4 regions of the Natronincola ferrireducens genome follow, and region 3 is predicted to be linked to each of the others. Evidence: riboswitches for the same ligand, from Rfam matches in the RefSeq annotation. Region 3 holds a riboswitch; each other region holds the start of a gene.
The links. Region 3 has a riboswitch for cobalamin ahead of BLS22_RS15630 (energy-coupling factor ABC transporter permease). Riboswitches for the same ligand answer to the same signal wherever they lie in the genome.

Region 1 (2,204 bases), on a different contig from region 3:
AAAAATAAACCTAATCCCGTAGCCATATTTGATACTACAATCAGCAAATAAATCACCTCTTAATTAAATATACGCAGGGAAAAGAACAATACAACTTTTAAAAAATAAATTTGCAAAATTACACATTGACAAATAATTGACAAATTTCAAAACCCTATATATAATGGATTTATAGGATGTTAAACAATATAAAATTATAACAAAAATAATAGTCATGAAGACTTTGCAACCATGAAGGATGCAGTTTGTTTTCATGGCTATATTTTTTGGAGGAGATGAAAATATGGATAAAAAATTATGGGAAAAGTGTGTAGCGTTTCATGGACATGAGTGTCCTGGTTTAGCTATTGGATTTAAGGTCAGTGAAGCAGCTATGAAAAAGCTAGGGATTGATTTTTCAAAGGATGAAGACGTAGTTTGTGTTACAGAAAACGATGCCTGTGGTGTTGATGCTATTCAAGTATTGTTGGGCTGTAGCTTTGGAAAGGGGAACCTTATCTATAGAGGAACAGGAAAGCAGGCCTTCAGTTTTTTCCATAGACCCACCAATCAAAGTATTAGAATCGTAACAAAACCCTTTAAAGGAGAAATGGGTAGGGAGGAGAGACAAGCATATTTATTGAATGCACCGGTAGAGGACTTATTTGATTTTAAAGCCCCAACCTTTGAACTCCCTGAAAGAGCTAGACTATTTCAAACCATCACCTGTGAAGCCTGTGGAGAGGGGGCTCCTGAGCATAAGGTACGCTTGATGGAGGGACAAAAGGTTTGTTTAGATTGCTTTAAAGATTATTCGAGGGAGTTGTAAAAACTATATCCTTTATTTAGGTTATTAGCATAGTATTTCCTACATATGTATTAGTTGACAAAATATTAAAATTTATTATAATAAAAGTGAATTGTGATGTTTTTAAAATTCTATAAAAATAGAAGGTGCCCTTAAAAAGGGTTAAAAGGGAAAGTGGTGCAAGACCACTACAGCCCCCGCTACTGTAATTGGTGACGAAATCTGAGGAAGCCATTGGGAAACCGAGAAGGCCAGAAAGTAGGAGGAACCATAAGTCAGGAAACCTGCCTTGTATTTTAAAAAAGCAAGCCTTCGGAGGGGAGGAAAGAAAATGCGATATACATGTATTTTTTGACGTTAACCATGAAGGTAAAGAAAAGAACAAAAGGTTCTTATCTTATTTTCATGGTTTTTCATTTTATAAAAAAGGAGTTGTTGATATGATGGAACAAGATTTAAACTACTGGATAGAAAAATGGCAACCAAAGAAATTAAGTTCTTCTGCCACCTCAGAATTTTGGAATAAAAGGGCTAAAAGCTATAATAGAGATGTTTTTGAAAAACAAGAAGAATCCAATTATGTTATTGACTTATTAGAAAAATATAATTTGCTACAAAAAAATAACAGAGTACTAGACATTGGTTGTGGACCTGGAAAAAATACAATCCCTATGGCAAAAAAATGTGAAGAAGTAATTGCTTTGGATATATCCCAAGAGATGCTGGAATATGTGGGGGAACATGGGAAAGAACATGGTCTAGACAATATTGTATGTCATGAAAAAAATTGGGAGGATATTAGTTTAGATGAATATGGATGGGAAAAAAAGTTTGACCTTGTTGTAGCTTCTATGACACCGGGGGTATATAACTTCTCGACTTTAAAGAAAATGTTGGATGCCAGCAAAGGCTATTGTTATTTAAGTGGATTTATTAACCGTAGGGATGAAATTTGGAGTAGGTTAGAGAAAGAAATTTTAGGAGAACATAATGGGAATAAATCGAGAGAAGATAAAATTTATTATATCTTTAATATATTGTGGAATTTAGGCTATCATCCAGAGATCCATTACTTTGATAGAACCTGGGAGCATGTATGGTCTTTAGAAGAGACTATTGATTTGTACAAACAAAGGTTTAACATAAACCACACCCTTAAAGAAGAGGAAATAAAAAAGATAGAAGCTTTCCTTACAGCTCATCAGCAGGAGGGAAAGGTAATAGAGAAAACTGAAGCTAAAATAGCTGTATTAATCTGGAAGGTTGAATAACGAGGGGGGGTAATGATGTTGAAAATTAAAGGATTGAAAAAAATATTAGTAGTGGGTTTAATTGTTATGATGGTGTTTTCTTTAATAGGGTGTAGTTCTACCACTGAGGAGGGAAGTGCTGGAGAGACAGTAGCCAATGAAGTAGA
Region 2 (2,204 bases), on a different contig from region 3:
ATATACAAGGTAGACAACAAAATAAGAATTTAGGTGCCTCTTTTACAGGGGATAAAAGGGAAGTACGGTTAAAATCCGTCGCAGCCCCCGCTACTGTATGCATGGACGAAACCTCAGTGTCCACCATTTATTTGGGAAGGTGAGGAAGTAGATTGATGTGCGAGCCAGGAAACCTGCCTATACCCATAGAATAACAATAAACCTTCGGAGGGAAAGGTCTTATTATGGAATGTAAGCAACCAAAATAACAATCTAACCCTCAAGGTTAGATTTTTCTATTTGGATAATATATTGACAAAAAGAGAAGAAACGCTGTTTACAACATATCAATGGATAAGTAATATCTATATTGATTGTTAAAAATGAAAAATTAATAAAAGCTTTATGGTGTTGTTCATCTGTTTGATTAACAACTTAAAAGGGAAGTTGGGTGAAAATCCCACGCGGTCCCGCCGCTGTAAAAGAGGAGTTCTTTCAAAAAACCACTGAGTAATCGGGAAGGTTGGAAGGATGATGAAACTTGAGCCAGAAGACCTACCTGTAGCTTTATGACATGCACTCTACGAGGAAATGGAGGGGGTCTATTTGAATTTATCAAAACGATTGATTATGCTCCCAGTCTCCAATTACCAATATAGGTATACGCTGGGAGTTTTTATATTGAAAAATTTATTCATTGAGTCCTACGGTAATATGTTAAGTAGATAAAACAATTAAATTGGGAATTTTCAACATCGATACAGGCAGTACTAAGCTAGTCCAGTGAATATGTAAATAGTCAATATACTGTTCTGTTTTAATAATGCTCAGTAGTAGCAAGGGATGGAGTGAGAGAAAATAAAAACTAGGTTTGAAGGATGTCAAATCCGGGCTGAAAATACGATGGTTAGTCTTTTTATTCTTCTATTTTATATATCCTTTATAGATAGCTATAGATTATTGGCAATAACTGCTGGGATTGCTGTTGTATACTCCATCAGCATCTGTAAAAGCAAATATTTTATAAGGCTGATAAAACCAGTATTGCCCTTTGTAATTTTGATGCTGCTACCCATCATAATAAGGTATATACTAAGAAACACCCTGGAAGATATAGATTTCACAATAATGATTATTGGTAAAATTTTAATTTCCTCTATTATACTGGGAACCGTTGTCGCTAAGCATTCAGCCCTTTATCTAGTGGATGGAATACTAAACATCGGCTTACCTCGAATATTTAACAGGATATTGGCACTTACCTTTAGGTACTTTCATATGATCAATGAAGATGTACAGATAGGTAGAAAAGCATTAAGCAGTAGAGGAATGGGGGAAAGGAAAGGACTATCATCCCTTAGTATTTTTGGTGAATGGATTGGAGGGTTTTTCCTAAAAAGTACCCATCACAGTGATATGGTCTTTAATGCAATGAAGTCCAGAGGTTTTCAAGGAGAGTCAAGAAATGAAAAAATTAAAAATAAGGGCCTAATTATTGAATGTTGTATACTAATTCTGTTTTTGACCATGGTGTTAATAATTGATGGGAAGGTGTAAGATGGTAATCAAAATTAGAGACTTAAGTTTTACTTATCCAAATAATCACAGGGGATTAATCGATGTGAGTTTAGATATTGAAAGTGGCAAAAAAACTGCGATACTAGGGGTCAATGGCAGTGGCAAGTCGACTCTACTGTATCATTTAAATGGTATCACCCTACCTCAAACAGGTTCGGTAGAAGTATTAAATATGGATGTAAAGGAAAAAAATCTTAGGAAAATCAGACGAGAGGTAGGCTTTTTATTTGATTATCCCGATCATCAATTATTTTCGACAACTGTTTATCGGGACATTAAGTTTGGATTAGACAACTATAAATATCCTGAAAAGCAAAAGGATGAGTGTATAAGAAAAGCTGCCAGGGCCCTACGAATTGAAGAACTATTGGAGTATCCTCCCTATCAGCTGAGTCTAGGACAAAAAAAGAAAGTGGCAATAGCTGGATTAATCGTTTTGGAGCCAAGTATAATTCTTTGTGATGAACCTTTTTCAGGGCTGGATGGGTATACACTGATTTATTTTAAAGAATTGCTAAATGATTGGGTAAAGGAAGGAAAAACAATTGTGTTTTCAACTCATGATGTGGATTTAACCTATGAATGGGCGGATAACGTGATTATTTTGAGGGATGGTAAGGTTCTTAAAAGCGGAACTGCATCGGAGG
Region 3 (2,204 bases):
GAAAAAACTCGTCAAGCAGAATTAGGTATAATCGGTAATTTAAATCTTGGTTTTCTAGGTTATACCGAAAAGAACTTTTTACCCCATTTAATTAGACAATTCCGTAGAAATTATCCAAAGATAAACTTACATTTAAACCAATTTAATCATGGTATGCTGATAGAATCCTTAAATAATGATGAATTAGACATTGGTTTTACCTTTGCATTTAGTCTAGATAATATTGGAGGCCTAGAAAAAAACAGGATTTTCACTGAAACCCTCTCAATAGTAATGCATTGTGAGCATCCCCTTGCAAATAAAACTAGTATACATGTTGGTGATTTAAGGGATGAACGTTTTATTGCCCTTCATAGAAAAGAATCACCTCAAGGTTTTAATCAAACGCTCATGATTTGTTCAAATAATGGTTTTGCTCCAAACATAGTTAGTGAACCTAAACTTCTTAACACTGTATTATTATTGGTGGACTCAGGTATGGGGATAGCCATTCTACCAAAGAGTCTTAAACTCCATTCAAGTCCTAGTCTTCGTTTTATTGACATCGAAGGTGAAAAGATTGAGTATGAGTTGGTGGTTGCTTGGAAAAAAGCCAATGAAAATCCTTCAATTCCTTTATTTCTTAAGGAACTAGAGTTTGTAAAATCTCAATATTATAAAGATTTTTCAACCATTACATCATAATAGTACTCCTATTATGATGTACATATCCTAAATTTTGGGTTGCTTTTGTTTCTATAGCATGTTATACTTTAAGCAAATTGAATATAGTGTTAAACAAGTTCATTTATGAATTTAAAGGGAAGTTTGGTGCAAATCCAACGCGGTCCCGCCACTGTAATGGGGAGCTGCTTTACATATATGCCACTGGATATTATCTGGGAAGGCGTAAAACAGCAATGATCCTAAGCCAGGATACCTACTTGTATAACTACGCCACATACAAATTCACGGTGTATGGATTTGGGATTAATTGTCATGACTATAACCAACTAAACTTAGTTTGTTATAAGTCATAGCTGTTCAAATAACTTGACAAGTTTTTATCCTAATAACCTATGCCTTTAAGTCTAGGTTTTTTTTTAATTTCACTTTATTTAAGGAATTACATCAAAATCAGAGATATCCTGTATGTGCTCGACATTAATCGTCGCCCCCTTCAGCAAAATAAAAGCAAAATAAGCCATTTGCTCCCCTATTATTTTGCTGGAGATTGATTACTTTACTTCAGGTGCAGAACTGCACCTGAAGTAAAATTTTAATTCTATTAATCTTATGACAGCAGCTTTTTCTTTAATCAGCATCCCGGTTGCTCCAAGTTCAATTCATCCCTTATTAGGTGGATTGCTGGGAATTATTGTAGGGAAGCGTAATACTATTGCTGTCTTTATAGGTCTTTTATTACAGTCTGTTTTTTAAACATGGTGGCTTAACTGCTTTAGGCGCAAACATGCTAAAGCCTCTTAATATTCTATCCTTTGCATTTTAAACACATGTAAAAAAAGCTGTAGACATCCTATACTCTCCATCTAGGTATATAGGATATCTACAGCTTTATTTGTTATGTATTTTAGTAATATTTTTTATTAATATAGAAATTGTTCCATCTGGATTGTTTATGAACTCAACAACATCATTATTATTATAATAGCCAGAAGGTAAATTAATTTCAATGCCACTGTCGGTCTTTAGCCTATGGGTTTTAAGTTTTTTATTTACTACATTTGATGGTTGTAGGTTTACGATATTTTCCTTTAAACCTTCTTTCTTTATCTCATCAATATATTCATTTTGTATTTCATGATTACCTTGAAAGACTTCAGCAGCAATATTACTTATTTGAATTTCATCACATTCCCCCATGCTATCGGCTAAAGCTTCGTGTAATTTTGCTGTTTTCTTAAAATCCTCGTCAAAATATTTTTTGTTCAATTTCTTAGTTACTTTAGTAAGTATTTTAAATTTTTCATCATTAGATAGATCAAATGTACACTTCATAAATAATTTGGATAAATAGAAATCCTTATCTCCATTAATCTCATATTGTTTTTCTAATAATTTTATGTGATAATCTGATAAAGAAATTATTATACACTCATCTAGTTTTTGTGCATAACTGGGCAACGTAGTAGTTTGTTTAATTAACTTATTTACGTTTCCTTCATCAGTGCTCATCACATAATGTATATAGCTTGATTTGTAAT
Region 4 (2,204 bases), 110 kb from region 3:
TGTAGGATTAGTAGAAATCTTTGCATTAGCTTTCAATTCCTTTTCTAGCATAAATTCCTTTTTCAAAGGGGTGTTTAATCATCCTCATCTCTGTTACATAATCTGCAAGATTTATTAATTCTTCTGGAGCATTCCTTCCAGTTAAAATCATTTCTATGTGATCAGGTTTATTATCAAGAATTTCTATTATTTCTTCTACAGCTATAATTTTATTGTAAAGTACTGCCATAATTTCATCCAATATGATTAAGTTATAATTTTCTTCATCTAAATGTCTTTTTATTGTATAAAGCCCCTCTTTAACACTATTTTTTACTTCTGCTTTTTCCTCTTCATTAAGTTGAAAATAAAATTTGTTCATAGCGGCAAATCGTATTAATTGAAAGTTAGGGGCAAGTCTTTCTATGCTATAAAGCTCTCCCGTATCATCTCCCTTTAAAAATTGAACCATCAGCACCTTTAATCCCCCGCCAGCCGTCCTAGTCCCCTGACCTAAGGCTGCGGTTGTTTTACCTTTCCCATCTCCTGTATAAATATGTATTAAACCCTTTTCTAGCTTCTTTACCACCATATTATCCTACCCCCTATTTTATTTTATTAGGTATACCACAAACTACAAAATACACCTCTCCTGCTTCCTTTGCTATATATTGGTTCATCCTTCCTGCTATATCACGAAAAATTCTAGTCATTTTATTTTGAGGAACAATTCCCAATCCTAATTCATTTGTCACAAAAACAGCTGGAATTCCAAAGGATTTCACAGTTGTAATCAATGCCTTTATTTGTTGCTGAATATTTTTTTCCACAATATCTATTTCATTGGCTGTAGCTTCATCCCAGTTTATAGGTTGTTCCAACATTAGATTGGTTATCATAATGGTAATACAATCTAAAAAAATCCCTGCCACCTTTCCCCTATAATCCTCAATTCCTTGATGAAGATTTCTATATCCCTCATAGGTAACCCAGTTGTTAGGTCGACCTTGTCTATGCTTTTTTATCCGATCCTTCATTTCTTCATCAAAGGCTTGAGCAGTAGCTATGTATAGAATCTCACCATCTATATTGTTTAAAATAGATTCCCCAAAGTTACTTTTTCCACTTCTAGCTCCACCAGTTACTAAAGTTAAAAAATTATTATTCATAGTTTCACCCCAATTATTTCAGTAAAATAGAAAAGCCCCTACTCTGGGTAAGGGCTAAAAATCAAAATGCTATTGATTTTAAACACGCCTTCCCACCGAAGGTTTGTTTCACAGTTTGGCAGGTCTCCTGACTCGTGACTCCTCTTACTAGCAACACCTTCCCGAAATTCTCCAGTGGTATTTGTTGTTTTCATCCTCACTTACAGTAGCGGGGGCTGTAGTGGCATCTCACCACTTTCCCTATTAAGCTTCTAAGCACCAAGCATTAAATTATTTAATTTTAATCTATACCCATCATATCAAATTCTTTATAAGGTGGCAACAGCCTATTGGGGATCAATAGAAAATCTTTCGTGTAAATTTTTCCTATATTTTACTTATCTTGGTGTGTAAAAATTTTGAGTATAGTAGATGGTATATTCTCCTCCAAAATACACCCCCACTCCTAATCTTTTGAAATCACCTAATATACTTTCCCTATGACCTATGGAATTCATCCAGTTTTCATGGGCAAATATGGCGCAGGTTTGACCAGCTGCTATGTTTTCCCCAGATCTTTGCCAATAAATTCCTTGAGCTTCTATTCTATCGGAAGGACCTTTACCGTCTGGATTATCGTGACTGAAAAAGTTTCTTTTTGCCATATCTTTACTATGACCTCTAGCAGCAATTCTTGCAGTGTCCTCCCATTGGAGGGGTGGTTTTCCAAATCTCACCCTTGTGGCATTGGTAAGATCAAAGACCTGTCTTTCAAAACTTTCTCTTAACTCTTCACTAGGCTCTCCATAAAATCCCTGCAGACCTTTTTCTATATTTTTATCTATCAACTGTATAGCCGTTACCCTATATTCATTATGGAGATCATAAAAAATTGTTGCATAATAATTGTCTACTAAATAAGTATCACTTTCTTCAGGATTGCTTAGATAATAAAAGGTGTTTCCTTTAATTAAATATTCAAGGGGTTCTCCTAGGAGGTTATTAACAACTTCTTTATTGCTACCCACTTGAATTCCTCTTCTTGACTGCCATGCAGGGGAATTAGTATATACACCT

Region 1: it holds a riboswitch for cobalamin, as region 3 does, so the genes downstream of both, BLS22_RS04625 (class I SAM-dependent methyltransferase) here and BLS22_RS15630 (energy-coupling factor ABC transporter permease) in region 3, are expected to answer to the same signal.
Region 2: it holds a riboswitch for cobalamin, as region 3 does, so the genes downstream of both, BLS22_RS10705 (energy-coupling factor transporter transmembrane component T family protein) here and BLS22_RS15630 (energy-coupling factor ABC transporter permease) in region 3, are expected to answer to the same signal.
Region 4: it holds a riboswitch for cobalamin, as region 3 does, so the genes downstream of both, cobU (bifunctional adenosylcobinamide kinase/adenosylcobinamide-phosphate guanylyltransferase) here and BLS22_RS15630 (energy-coupling factor ABC transporter permease) in region 3, are expected to answer to the same signal.

What each region holds. Positions count from the first base shown of each region.
Region 1 is NZ_FNFP01000001.1:1,004,302-1,006,505, forward strand. Features, by position in the region: gene BLS22_RS04615 (Na/Pi cotransporter family protein) at 1-56, opposite strand, end outside; gene BLS22_RS04620 (FmdE family protein) at 284-808, shown strand; cobalamin riboswitch at 915-1,093, shown strand; gene BLS22_RS04625 (class I SAM-dependent methyltransferase) at 1,228-2,058, shown strand; gene BLS22_RS04630 (ABC transporter substrate-binding protein) at 2,074-2,204, shown strand, end outside.
Region 2 is NZ_FNFP01000005.1:6,852-9,055, forward strand. Features, by position in the region: cobalamin riboswitch at 15-195, shown strand; cobalamin riboswitch at 369-556, shown strand; gene BLS22_RS10705 (energy-coupling factor transporter transmembrane component T family protein) at 865-1,536, shown strand; gene BLS22_RS10710 (energy-coupling factor ABC transporter ATP-binding protein) at 1,538-2,204, shown strand, end outside.
Region 3 is NZ_FNFP01000003.1:197,753-199,956, reverse strand. Features, by position in the region: gene BLS22_RS09225 (LysR family transcriptional regulator) at 1-684, shown strand, start outside; cobalamin riboswitch at 763-941, shown strand; gene BLS22_RS15630 (energy-coupling factor ABC transporter permease) at 1,276-1,419, shown strand; gene BLS22_RS09215 (nucleoid-associated protein) at 1,555-2,204, opposite strand, start outside.
Region 4 is NZ_FNFP01000003.1:89,214-91,417, reverse strand. Features, by position in the region: gene cobS (adenosylcobinamide-GDP ribazoletransferase) at 1-26, opposite strand, end outside; gene BLS22_RS08755 (cob(I)yrinic acid a,c-diamide adenosyltransferase) at 26-571, opposite strand; gene cobU (bifunctional adenosylcobinamide kinase/adenosylcobinamide-phosphate guanylyltransferase) at 585-1,148, opposite strand; cobalamin riboswitch at 1,249-1,426, opposite strand; gene BLS22_RS08745 (CAP domain-containing protein) at 1,526-2,204, opposite strand, start outside.